DNA from 3 places in the Nonomuraea sp. NPDC052634 genome. Region 2 is predicted to be linked to each of the others. Evidence: riboswitches for the same ligand, from Rfam matches in the RefSeq annotation. Region 2 holds a riboswitch; each other region holds the start of a gene.
What was found. A riboswitch is a leader RNA that binds a small molecule or an ion and turns the genes downstream of it on or off. The one in region 2 is predicted to bind thiamine pyrophosphate.
Positions count from the first base shown of each region.

Region 1: another riboswitch for thiamine pyrophosphate. It lies ahead of AB0K67_RS19430 (cytosine permease); the one in region 2 lies ahead of thiD (bifunctional hydroxymethylpyrimidine kinase/phosphomethylpyrimidine kinase).
Region 3: another riboswitch for thiamine pyrophosphate. It lies ahead of thiC (phosphomethylpyrimidine synthase ThiC); the one in region 2 lies ahead of thiD (bifunctional hydroxymethylpyrimidine kinase/phosphomethylpyrimidine kinase).

Region 1 is NZ_JBFATY010000004.1:55,601-59,744, forward strand. It holds gene AB0K67_RS19415 (LCP family protein) at 258-1,361, shown strand; gene AB0K67_RS19420 (DNA-formamidopyrimidine glycosylase family protein) at 1,630-2,508, shown strand; gene AB0K67_RS19425 (rhodanese-like domain-containing protein) at 2,552-2,875, shown strand; TPP riboswitch at 2,929-3,045, shown strand; gene AB0K67_RS19430 (cytosine permease) at 3,035-4,144, shown strand, end outside.
Region 2 is NZ_JBFATY010000004.1:541,210-545,353, forward strand. It holds gene tenA (thiaminase II) at 1-532, opposite strand, end outside; gene thiD (bifunctional hydroxymethylpyrimidine kinase/phosphomethylpyrimidine kinase) at 570-1,379, opposite strand; TPP riboswitch at 1,367-1,462, opposite strand; gene AB0K67_RS21840 (ATP-dependent DNA ligase) at 1,520-2,461, shown strand; gene AB0K67_RS21845 (hypothetical protein) at 2,530-3,135, opposite strand; gene AB0K67_RS21850 (hypothetical protein) at 3,322-3,912, shown strand; gene AB0K67_RS21855 (hypothetical protein) at 3,882-4,144, shown strand, end outside.
Region 3 is NZ_JBFATY010000003.1:387,478-391,621, reverse strand. It holds gene AB0K67_RS17735 (SDR family oxidoreductase) at 1-634, shown strand, start outside; gene AB0K67_RS17730 (hypothetical protein) at 631-975, opposite strand; gene thiC (phosphomethylpyrimidine synthase ThiC) at 1,129-2,673, opposite strand; TPP riboswitch at 2,666-2,778, opposite strand; gene AB0K67_RS17720 (hypothetical protein) at 2,909-3,220, shown strand; gene AB0K67_RS17715 (universal stress protein) at 3,231-4,097, shown strand.

The sequences.
Region 1 (4,144 bases), 490 kb from region 2:
AGCGTTGATGACAAGTGAAGGGAAGAGGCGAAGTGTCTGAGGACGACCGGACGCGGGCAATGCGCTCGCCAGGCGACGGCCGCCCGCTGCCACCACGGCCCGGTGACGGCCGTCTCCGCTCTGGGGGCGCGCCGGCGCACCGGATACCCCCCGCAGGGCCTACTCCGCCTGGTGGGCCGACTCCGCCTGGAGGGCGCATTCCGCCTGGAGGGCAGATTCCGCCCGGAGGGGCGCCCACACAGAAGCTTCCCGCCCCCGTGCCTCCCGGTCCCGCCGAGGACGAGCCGCGCAGGGCGTCCTCGCGGATTTACGGGCGTGAGCGGTCGGGCAGGAGCCCGATCAGGCCGCTCAGGTCGCGTTCCGGCTCCGACGAGCGGCGGCCCTGGGGGCTGGTGCCGCGCCCGCGGTTCTCCGGCAAGACCGTTTTGGCGATCATCGCCGGTTTGCTTGTGGTGCTGTTGATCGCCGGCATCGGAATGTACTTCTGGATCGACTCGCGGTTGACGGGCATCGAGGGGGTGCTGGACGACTACGAGGGACGGCCCGCCGACACGCCGGGCACCAACTGGCTGCTCGTCGGGTCCGACAGCCGCAAGGGCCTGACCGCCGCCCAGCGCAAGAAGCTGGCGACCGGGCGGGCCGCGGGGCAGCGTACGGACTCGATGATGCTGCTGCACATCCCCGAGACCGACGACCCGCCCACGCTGGTCAGCCTGCCGCGCGACTCCGCCGTCACCATCCCCGGCAGGGGGCGCGACAAGCTCAACGCGGCCTACGCCTTCGGCGGGCCCAAGCTGCTGGTGCGCACCATCGAGAACGCCACCGGCGTGCACATCGACAACTACATGGAGATCGGTTTCGCCGGGTTCGTCGACATCGTCGACGCCGTCGGCGGGGTCGAGATCAACGTACGGGCCGCCGTCAACGACCCCAAGGCCGGGCTCAAGCTGAAGAAGGGCGTGCAGACGCTCAACGGCGCGCAGGCGCTCGGCTACGTGCGCACCCGCAAGGGCGGCGCGCTACCCGACTACGAGCGCACCAAGCGGCAGCGGCAGTTCCTCAGCGCGGTCGTGAAGAAGGCCGCGAGCCCCGGGGTGCTGCTCAACCCGTTCACCGCGATCCCGCTGGCGGCCAGCGCCACCGACGCGGTCGAGGTCGACACGGGCACGGGCGCGTTCGACATGCTCTCGCTCGGGCTGGCCATGGGCGACAGCCCGGTGACCACGGTGGTGCCGTTCGGGGGCAACGAGACCGTGCCCAGCGGCGCGGCGGTGAAGTGGGACCGGCCCAAGGCGCTGGCGTTGTTCAACGCGATCAAGGAAGACCGGCCGGTGCCGAAGGACGTCGTCGACTCCAACTGACCACCTCGCTCAGGTCCGGGACCCCGGGCACCCCCGTCCGGGCTTCGGGGCTGAGGGCGCCGCGCTCAGGTCCCGGACTCAGGGCGCCGCCCTCAACCGCCGAAGCCCGGGGTGCCGTGCTCAGGTTCCGGGGCCGGAGGGCCGTGTGGTCTCTTCGGTTTTCCGCGCGTGCCGGGGGCAGCCGTACGGCGTCAAGGTCCCCACCACGTGCACCGACGGTTTTCCGCGCGTGCCGGGGACAGCCCCGGGCGGGACGTACGCTGGGGGCATGCCCGAACTTCCCGAGGTGGAGTCCCTCACTCACTTTCTGCGTGAGCGGGCGGTGGGCCGCGCGATCGCGGGGGTCGATGTGGTGGCCATCCAGGCGCTGAAGACGTTCGATCCGCCGGTCACCGCGCTCAACGGGCTGACCGTGACCGGCGTGGCCAGGCACGGCAAGTTCCTCGACCTCGACTGCGACGGGCTGCACCTGGTCATCCACCTGGCGCGCGCGGGGTGGCTGCGCTGGCGCGACGACCTGTCGGGCGCGAAGCCGGTGCGGCCCGGCAAGGGGCCGCTGGCCGTACGCGTGCGGCTGGCGCCCGACGAGGAGGGCCTGGCGCCGGGGTTCGAGCTGACGGAAGCGGGGACGCAGAAGCGCCTAGCCGTCTATGTCACGAAAAATCCGGACGATGTGCCGGGCATCGCCGCCCTCGGCCCCGACCCGCTCGCCGAGTCGTTCACCGTCGAGGCGCTCAAGCGCATCATCGGCGGCAAGCGCACCCAGATCAAGGGCCTGCTGCGCGACCAGAAGGTGATCGCCGGCATCGGCAACGCCTACTCCGACGAGGTGCTGCACGCGGCGAAGATGTCGCCGTTCAAGATCGCCGCCACGCTGACCGACGCGCAGATCGCCGACCTGCACGAGGCCATCGTGACGACGCTGCGCGACGCGGTCGAGCGGGCTCGCGGCCTTGCGGCCAAGGACCTCAAGGCGGAGAAGAAGTCGGGGCTGCGGGTGCACAACCGTACGGGGCAGTCCTGCGACGTGTGCGGCGACACGATCAGGGAGGTGTCGTTCGCCGACTCCTCGCTGCAGTACTGCCCGACCTGCCAGACCGGCGGCAAACCGCTCGCCGACCGCCGCCTGTCCCGCCTGCTCAAGTAGGCGGGCGTCCGGTGCACCGCCTCGCGCAGGCCATGATGGAGTCATGACCGTTCCTGAGATCGAGGCCAGTGCCGTACCCGCAGACGCTTACCTGCTCGACGTCCGCGAGCAGGAGGAATGGCTGGCGGGCCACGCGCCGCAGGCCGTTCACATCCCGATGACGCAGATCCAGGGGCGCGTGGACGAGGTCCCCGACGACCGCACGATCTACGTCGTGTGCCGGGTGGGCGGCCGTTCCCTGCAGGTCGCGGCCTGGCTCAACCAGCTCGGGCGCGAGGCGGTCAACGTCGGCGGCGGCATGCAGTCGTGGGAGGCGGCGCGGCGGCCGATGGTCAGCGAGACGGGACAGGAGCCTTTTGTGGCATAAGTCGCCCACTATGGCGAATTAGTCGCCATTGAGGCATCATTGGGGCGCAAACTACAGATCGTCGCGGGAGCTCGGGGTCGCCGGGCTGAGAGGGCAGCACAACCATCCGCTGCCGACCGCCTGAACCTGTCCGGGTAATGCCGGCGTAGGGAGTGTGCGATGTCGCACGGCGTCGAAGAAGTGCCGCTGACCCTTGATGGAGAGGCCCCCAAGACCCTGGGCGTGCTCGATCAGGGCGCGCTCTGGGCCAATCTCGGGGTCAGCCTGCTCGGCTTCTCCGGAGCCCTGCTGCTGCTCGATCCGCTGGGCAACGCCCCGCTGACGCTGGCGGCGGCGCTGATCGCCACCGTGGTGGGCAGCCTCATCGGCACCGCCATGGTGGGCCTGTCGGCCGTCCCCGGCACGCGGACGGGCAAGCCCGCGATGGTGCTGCTGCGCGGGCTGTTCGGCGCCCGGATCTCCTACGTGCCCACGGTGCTGAACATCATCCAGATGATCGGCTGGGGCGCCTTCGAGCTCTGGGTGATCGCCAAGGGCGCGGGCGCGATCTTCCCGGCGGTTCCGTACCAGGTGTGGGTGATCGTGGCGGGCGTGCTGACGGCGGCGCTGACCATCTGGCCGCTCGGCTCGATCCGGCTGCTGCGCCGCTACGTCACGGTCGGCGTGATCGTGGCGATGATCTGGTTCACGGTGTTCTTCCTGCGCGAGGCCCCGTCGCCCGAGGGCGGGAGCTGGACGGCCTTCCCCGCCGCCGTGGACTACGTGATCGCGCTGTCGGTGTCGTGGGTGCCGATGGCGGCCGACTTCGCCCGGCACTCGCGCTCGGGCCGGGCCGCGTTCACCGGCGTGGTCGGCGGCTACACGCTGGCCCAGGTGGCCTGCTTGGGGCTGGGCGTCTACGCGGTGGCGCTGGCGGGCGCGGACGGCGTGCTGGCCGACCAGACGACGGTGTTCAACCCGTTCGTCGCGGTGCCGCTCGGCGCGCTGTTCTTCGGCATCCTCGTGCTGCGCGAGACCGACCAGTCGTTCGCCAACGTCTACTCCACCACGATGTCGCTGCAGAACCTCATGCCGCGGGTGGACCGGCGCATCCTGTCGACCGCCATCGGCGTGGTCACGATCGTGATCGCGCTGTTCGCGGACGTGAACTCCTACGGCGTGTTCCTCGGCGTGATCGGCGCCGTGTTCGTGCCGATGTTCGCGGTGCTCGCGGTCGACTACTTCGTGCTGCGCCGCGGCGAGGGCTGGAACACCGCCGAGGACGCCCCC
Region 2 (4,144 bases):
CGGTGATCGCCTTGGCCCGCTCGACGGAGGCGGCGAACTCCGGGTCGGAGTAGGTGGAGATCCACTTCGCGTACGGGTGCGCGGGGTCGTCGCCGGCCTTGGCGAGCAGCGCCGTACCGACGTCCTGGTAGATCCAGAAGCACGGCAGCACCGCCGCCGCGATCACCGGATACGGCTCCGACAGCGCCGTGGCCTGCAGGAACGACGAGTACGCCAGGCACGTCGGCGACGTCGCGATGCCCTTGGCGGCATCGCCCAGCTCGTCGATGTAGCCGGAGTGCAGCTCGCGCTCGGCGACCAGCGCGGTGTGCGCGCTCTGCGCCCAGAAGGCCGCATCGGCGGAGTCGCCGGCGCGCACGGAGGCGGCGGCCAGCGCCTTCGCGAACGCCTCCAGGTAGCGGGCGTCCTGCACCATGTAGAAGACGAAGGTGTCGCGGTCGAGTGAGCCGTCGCCGAGTGCCGTGACGAAGGGGTGCTCGTGGATGGCGCGCATCAGGTCGGACGTGCGCTGCCAGATGTCATCGCAGAACATCGCGTCTCTTTCGGAGGGGTCTGCCCGGCGGGGGCCGTTACCAGATGTTGTGGAAGTGGTGCACGGGGCCGTGGCCGTGGCCGACGCCCAGCGAGTCGGCGGCGCGCAGCGCCTCCGTGAGGTAGTCCTTCGCCGCTCGCACCGCGCTCGGCCAGTCGTCGTGCCGGGGCCGCAGCGCGGCGATCGCCGAGGAGAGCGTGCAGCCCGTGCCGTGGGTGTTCTTGGTGTGCACGCGCGGGGCGGACAGCTCGATCGTGCCCTCGGGGGTGGCCAGCACGTCGACGCAGGTGTCGCCGTCGAGGTGGCCGCCCTTGAGCAGCACCTGGCGGGCGCCGAGCGCGCGCAGCCTGGCCGCCTGCTCGTGCATCTCGGCCAGGCCGCTCGCCTGCGGCTCCTCCAGCAGGTCGGCCGCCTCGGGCAGGTTGGGGGTGATGAGGTCGGCGCGCGGCAGCAGCGTGCGGCGCAGCTCGCTCACCGCGTCGGCGGGCAGCAGCCGGTCGCCGCTCTTGGCGACCATGACGGGGTCGAGCACGACGTACTTGGGGCGGTAGGTGTCGAGCGCCGCCGCCACCGCCTTGATCAGGTCGGCGTCGCCCAGCATGCCGATCTTCACGGCGTCGGCGGGCACGTCGGTGAGCAGCGTGTCGAGCTGCTGGGTCACGAACTCGGCGGGCACCTCGTGGATGCCGGTCACGCCCGTGGTCGTCTGCGCCACCAGCGCGGTGATGACCGTCATGCCGTACGCGCCGAGCGCGGAGAAGGCCTTGAGGTCGGCTTGGATGCCGGCGCCGCCGCTCGGATCGGTGCCCGCGATGGTCAGAACTTTGGGTACGGCGTCAGCGGCCATGACGTCCCTTCGCTAGTGCGAACTAGATCAGGTTCGACGGGTGTGATCTCAGCCCGGCATTTCGGGCACCCCGCGTCAAACGTTCACTCTAACAGGCCGGGTCGTTGACCACACGTTCGAGTATCGGCATCGTGGGACGGGTGGCCGCTGACGAGACGCGCGACGGCGTCTCCCTGACGAACCTCGACCAGCCGCTCTTCGACGGCGCGGGCGCAACCAAGCGCGACCTGGTCGACTACCTCGACGCCGTCTCCGGCCGCATCATCCCGGTGCTGCGCGGCCGCCCGCTCTCCGTCATGCGGGTACGCCCGGGGCAGCAGCCGTTCATGCAGAAGAACCTGCCCAAGTACGCCCCGGACTGGGTGCGCTCGGTGCGGGTGTGGGCGGACTCCTCGCAGCGGCAGGTCACGTACGCGCTGTGCGACGACCGCAGGACGCTGCTGTGGTTCGCCAACCAGCGGGCCGTCGAATACCACCCGGCTCTGTACGCCGGCGATCATCCCACGCACATGGTGCTCGACCTCGACCCGCCCGAGGACTCCTTCGCCCTGGCGGTGCGGGGCGCGCACCTGGCCAGGCAGGCGCTGGCCGACTCCGGGCTGGCCGGGGCTGTGAAGACGAGCGGGGCCAAGGGCGTGCACGTCTTCGTGCCCGTCGCGCCGGGCACCGCGATGGACGACCTGGCCGCCGCCACCCGCGCGCTGGCCGCCCGCGCCGAGCGGCTGGACCCGGCGCTCGCCACCACCGCGTTCATCAGGGAGGACCGCGCGGGCAAGGTGTTCATCGACTCCACGCGGGCGGGCGGCGCCACGGTGGCCGCCGCCTACAGCCCGCGCATCCGCCCCGGCGTGCCCGTCTCGTACCCGGTGGCGTGGGACGACCTCGACGGCGTACGTCCCGGCGACTTCACCGTCCACAGCGCGATCGAACGGCTGGGCGGGGCCGACCCATGGGCCGAGCACATGCCGCCGCCGCAGCCGCTGCCCGCCGACCTCGTCGAGGAGGGGCACACGATCCCGGTGGCGCGGGTCCAGGCGATGCACGAGGGCAAGCGGCGCGCTCGCGCCCGCCGCGGGGAGTGACGCGCGAGGGCAAGCGGTGCGCTCACGCCCTCCGCGGGGAGTAGCGCTCAGCCGGTGGGGAGTAGTGCTCAGCCGGTGGTGACGCCCTCCCTGAGCGCGGCCGCCGCGGCTTCGGGATGATGGGCGAAGAACCTGACCGAGGTGACCTCGGCGCGGCGGCCAAGCGGGCGTACCACGGTGACCGGCTCGGCCAGCTCGACCGTCACGTTCGTCTGCGAGGAGACCGCCACGGTCAACCGGCCCTCATCGACGGTGATCATGCCGCCCTGGTGGTATGTCCGCCCGGTCCGCACCGCCGTCACCAGCTCTCGGGGCACCCGCAGGTCAAGGTAGACGCCGTACCGGATACGCAGCTCGTCCGCGGTGACGACGTGCGGCCTGGTCGCGCAGGCGGCGACCACCATGAGGACGTACAGCAGGCCGTACAGGTCGGCGATCAGCACCCCGTAACGCAGCCAGCCGGGCACGTCGAGGGCGGCGAGCAGCAGGTCCACGACCACGGTCTCGACCGCCATGGCGAACGCCATCAGGCCCATCATGAACGACTGCTCCTTGCCGTACGCGAGCGTCGTCGCTCCGTCCGGCACCCCGTGCCGCCGCCGCACGATCCACGCCGCGATGGCGGCGAGGCCCTTGAGCTCGAATCCGACGATGCGCAGCGCGGCTCTGACCATGCGCGTTCCTTCCTCCCGGCGGCTTCACCGCTCATGGGACACGTTGACGTCGCGTCAAGGTCAAGACCCGATCGGTATGGGTTGAACGCGGCCCGCGACCCCGGCGTACCCCCTGTCGGACCTGCGGCACCGGGGCCGGACCACCGGCGGTGCCGCCCGCGCTGATCGGCCACTACGGGGACGGCGATGGACTTTCAGGCATGGAGCGGCGGCCTGGCTCTGCGGCCGCGCGATTACCTGGGGACGGGCGAGCCGCTGGCCGCCGTCGTCAGGACGACCGGCCCGCTCACCGGCGAACGGCTGCACCTGTTCGCCCTCGGCACCGCCGCCACGCTGGCCAGGCTGCACCTCGGCGGCATCGCGGGGCTGCGGCTCAGCCCGGCGAACGTGCTCATCTCGCCGCAAGGTCAGGCGCTCTTCGCGCCGGGACCTCGGGACTGTCTGTTCCCCGCGCATGACGTGGGCGACTGGGCGGACGTGGTGGTGTTCGCGGCGACGGGGATGATGCCGGACGCGGGCGCCGACCTCGACCGGCTGCTGCCCCAGCTGCGCGCGGTGATCGACGCGTGCCGCCGCCCCGACCTCGGCGCCCGTCCGACGGCGGTGGACCTGGTGCGCATCCTGCTCGGGCGCACCGGCCCTGGTCGCGGTGGGTCGGTGCACGAGCTGCTGATGGAGGCCGAGCGGCGGACGGCGCCGTACGAGCAGGACGGGCATGAGCCGCCATCGCCGCCCCCGCCACCGCTGTGGCGCAGGCACCCGTACGGGCCGGGCTGACGATCGGCGTGCTGGACGGCTCGCTGGCGGGGCGCGCTCTCGGAGCGGGCCCATGGCTGACCTGCCGTACGGGTTCGGCGTCCGCGTGCCCGAACTCCTGGCACGCGTTCGACGCCGGGCGCGCCGGGCGTACCGGCGACCCGGCCCGGCTGGTGGACGCCAGGATCGCGGCCGCACCCGGTCGGAACCCGAAGGAGAGTGAACTCGCCATGGCGGCAGGCACCCGTCACCT
Region 3 (4,144 bases), on a different contig from region 2:
CGAGGACGCCGCGCACACCCGCAAGCTGGTCGAGGAGACCGGGCGGCGCTGCGTGCTGCTGCCCGGAGACCTCGCCGACCGCGCGCACTGCGTCTCGGTCGTCGAGCAGACCGTCTCCGAGCTGGGCGGCCTGGACGTGCTGGTGAACAACGTGGCCTACCAGCAGCCGGTGAGCGGCCTGGAGGAGCTGGACGACGAGCAGTGGGAGCACACGTTCGCCGTCAACATCCACAGCTACTACCGCGTGATGAAGGCCGCGCTCCCGCACATGCGCGAGGGCGCGGCCATCATCAACACCTCGTCGATCAACGGCCTGCGCGGCAACAAGTCGCTCATCGACTACGCCGCCACGAAGGGCGCGATCAACGCGTTCACCTACTCCATGGCCCAGAACCTGGTCGAGCGCGGCATCCGGGTCAACGCGGTGGCTCCCGGACCGGTGTGGACGCCGCTCATCCCGGCCACGATGCCGGAGGAGAAAGTGGAGAAGTTCGGCGAGCAGGTGCCGATGGGGCGACCCGCCCATCCGGACGAGATCGCCCCCTCGTACGTGTTCTTCGCCTCCGACCGGCTGTCCTCGTACTACACGGGCGAGGTGCTGGCCCCGATCGGCGGCGAGACGCTCCCCGGTTAGACGCGGCCCGAGTCCTTGATGGACACGATCGAGGCGGTCTGGAACTTCTTGTGACCCTTGCCGTCCCCGGCGACGTTCGCCGAGTAGGTCTTGGTCGTCCAGCCCAGGCTGTACTTGATGGTGATCTTGTGCTTGGTCTTGCACCGGTTGTGCCAGTAAACGGTCACCGACGTGTTCCCGTCTCCCCATGACCAGGCGAAGCACCCGGCCACCCCCCGGTGGACGCCCGCCGAGGCCGGCGTGGCGCCGAGCCCGGCGCCGAGCCCCACGGCGACGGCGGACGCGGCGGCGACGACCGCCGCGCGCTTGCGCAGGCCGGCCATACGAGCAGTGATGGACACAGGAAATCCCCCTTTTTCCGGTGGTGTGAGGAACGCCCGGCGGCACCCCGCTGCCGGGCTCGCTCCTCACCGTGCCATCGAATGGGCCGGATATCCCGCGAACTTTGTCCAGACCTGCGGTTTTGGACAGCCTCTGGACAATTGGACAATGTGTCACTCCACGTAGATCGTGCCTCCGAGGCGGCGGAACTCGGCCGCCTTCGCCGCGTAACCGGCCTGCCTGATGTCGTGGCTGATCCGCATCGAGCAGAACTTCGGCCCGCACATCGAGCAGAAGTGCGCGGTCTTGGCGGGGGCGGCGGGCAGCGTCTCGTCGTGGAACGAGCGGGCCGTGTCGGGGTCGAGCGACAGGTCGAACTGGTCCTCCCAGCGGAACTCGAAGCGCGCGTCCGACAGCGCGTCGTCCCACTCCTGCGCCTTCGGATGGCCCTTGGCCAGGTCGGCGGCATGGGCGGCGATCTTGTACGTGATGACGCCGGTCTTCACGTCGTCCTTGTCCGGCAGGCCGAGGTGCTCCTTGGGGGTGACGTAACAGAGCATGGCCGTGCCGTACCAGCCGATCATGGCGGCGCCGATGCCCGAGGTGATGTGGTCGTAGCCGGGCGCGATGTCGGTGACGAGCGGGCCGAGCGTGTAGAACGGCGCGTCGTCGCACAGCTCGCGCTGGAGGTCGACGTTCTCCTTGATCTTGTGCATGGGCACGTGGCCCGGGCCCTCGATCATCACCTGGACGTCGTGCTCGCGCGCGATCTTGGTCAGCTCGCCCAGCGTGCGCAGCTCGGCGAACTGGGCCTCGTCGTTGGCGTCGGCGATCGAGCCGGGCCGCAGGCCGTCGCCGAGCGAGAACGACACGTCGTAGCGGGCCAGGATCTCGCACATCTCGGCGAAGTTCTCGTACAGGAAGCTCTCGCGGTGGTGCGCCAGGCACCAGGCGGCCATGATCGAGCCCCCGCGCGAGACGATGCCGGTCTTGCGGCCCACGGTGAGCGGCACGTGCGCGAGCCGCACGCCCGCGTGCACGGTCACGTAGTCCACGCCCTGCTCGCACTGCTCGATCAGGGTGTCGCGGAAGACCTCCCACGACAGCTCCTCAGGGCGGCCCTTGACCTTCTCCAGCGCCTGGTAGATCGGCACGGTGCCGACCGGGACCGGGGAGTTGCGCAGGATCCACTCGCGGGTCTCGTGGATGTCCGCGCCGGTGGACAGGTCCATGATCGTGTCGGCGCCCCAGAGGGTGGCCCACGTCATCTTCTCCACCTCCTCCTCGATGGAGGAGGTGACCGCCGAGTTGCCGATGTTGGCGTTGATCTTCACGAGGAAGTTACGCCCGATGATCATGGGTTCGGACTCGGGGTGGTTGACGTTCGCGGGGATGATGGCCCGGCCCGCGGCCACCTCCTCGCGGACGAACTCCGGCGAGACGCCCTCGCGTACCGCCACGAACTCCATCTCCTTGGTCACCAGGCCCCGGCGGGCGCAGGCGACCTGGGTGACCGGATGGCCGGCCGCCCGCCGCTCCTCGATCCACTCCGCCCGGCGGCGCGGCAGGCCCCGGCGCAAATCGGGCTCGTAGGAGGGGTCGGTGTACGGGCCCGAGGTGTCGTACAGGGTGACCGTCTTGTCGTTCGACAGGCGCACCTGGCGCATCGGGACCCGGAGTTCACCGCAGTAGATCTTGGAAAAGCGCGCGTCGCTCATCGCGCAAACTCCCTTCGCCGGCATTACCCGGAGCAGGTTCTGGCGGTCGGCGGCTCGCAGCCGTCCTCTCAGCCCGGTCTCCACCGGGCTCCCGCGTTCGGACGGCGCTGATCGTACCCACCCCCGCCAAGGTCCCAAACCCACCCGAAAAGGTTTGGGGGCACTTCTCAGCGGTACGGACCCCATCAGGGGAAACATGATGAGAATCGCCGCTGTCGCAGGACTACTCGTCGTGATGGCCGCATCCGGCGCCACCGCCGCCGCCGGGGACGGCATGCAACAGCACGAGGTCAGCCAGGAGCAGTACGACATCCTGATGGCCCAGTGCCGCTACTCCGATACCGGCAAGGCCAAGTGCCGCGCGAACGTCAGAGAGCTTTACCGCGTCGGCCGTACCGACCCCACCCTCGACTGCCGCACCTACGCCGGCGTGACCGTCTGCGGCACGCTCAAGCTCAGCGCCGCCGAGCGGGCCTGCGTCCGCGACTCCGAAGCCAAGGGGCTGTCGTTCCGGCGCGCCGAGGTGGAATGCTACGTCCAGCCCTGAGGAGCCGAGCGTGATCATCGTTGGTGTGGACGGCTCCCGCCCCGGCCTTGAGGCGGCCGGCTGGGCCGCCGCCGAGGCCGCGCTGCGCCAGGTGCCGCTGACCGTCGCCCACGTCGTGCCCGCGTGGGTGTGCGAGGAGGGCACCTCCGTCCGGTACGCCGAGGTCGCGCGGTGGATGCGCGAGAACGCGCAGTCCGTGCTGACCTCCGCCAAGGACCGCGCGCTGCGCGAGCGGCCCCAGGTCCGCGTGGAGACCGTCCTGCTCCCCGGCGATCCCCGCGCGGCGCTGGTCAAGGCGTCCGCCGAAGCCGAGCTGCTGGTCGTCGGCAGCCGCGGCCTCGGCGGCGTGCGCGGGCTGCTCGTGGGCTCCGTCGCGTACGGGGTCGTCGCGCACGCCGAGACGAACGTCGTCCTCATCCGCGACCGCGCCGCCACGCCCGGCGAGGTGGTGGTGGGCACCGACCTGTCCGCCCGCGCGGGCAAGGCGCTGGAGTTCGCCTTCGCCGAGGCCGAGCTGCGCGGGGCGCCGCTGCGGGTCGTGCAGGCGTGGGCCTGGCCCCAGCCGGGCGGCTTCGAACCCGCCGACGACGACAGCGAACAGGGTCACCTGCTGGCGTTGCAGAGCGCGCTCGTCCCGTTGCGCGCCGAACATCCCGGCGTGGAGGTGACCGCCGAGGTGGTGCACGGGCATCCTGTCGAGGTGCTGAAGGAGGCGGCGGCCGGCGCCGAGCTGCTGGTGGTGGGCTCGCGCGGGCGGGGGCAGCTCGCGGGCATGCTGCTCGGGTCGATCAGCCAGGCCATGCTGCACCATGCGCCCTGCCCGCTCGCGGTGGTCCGCGCCCCCGACACGGCGTCGCAGCCCGGAGCACCGGTCTGACGCCTTACCCCGCGCGGCCCCCGCCCCGAGCGGGCCCGGCCCGCGCA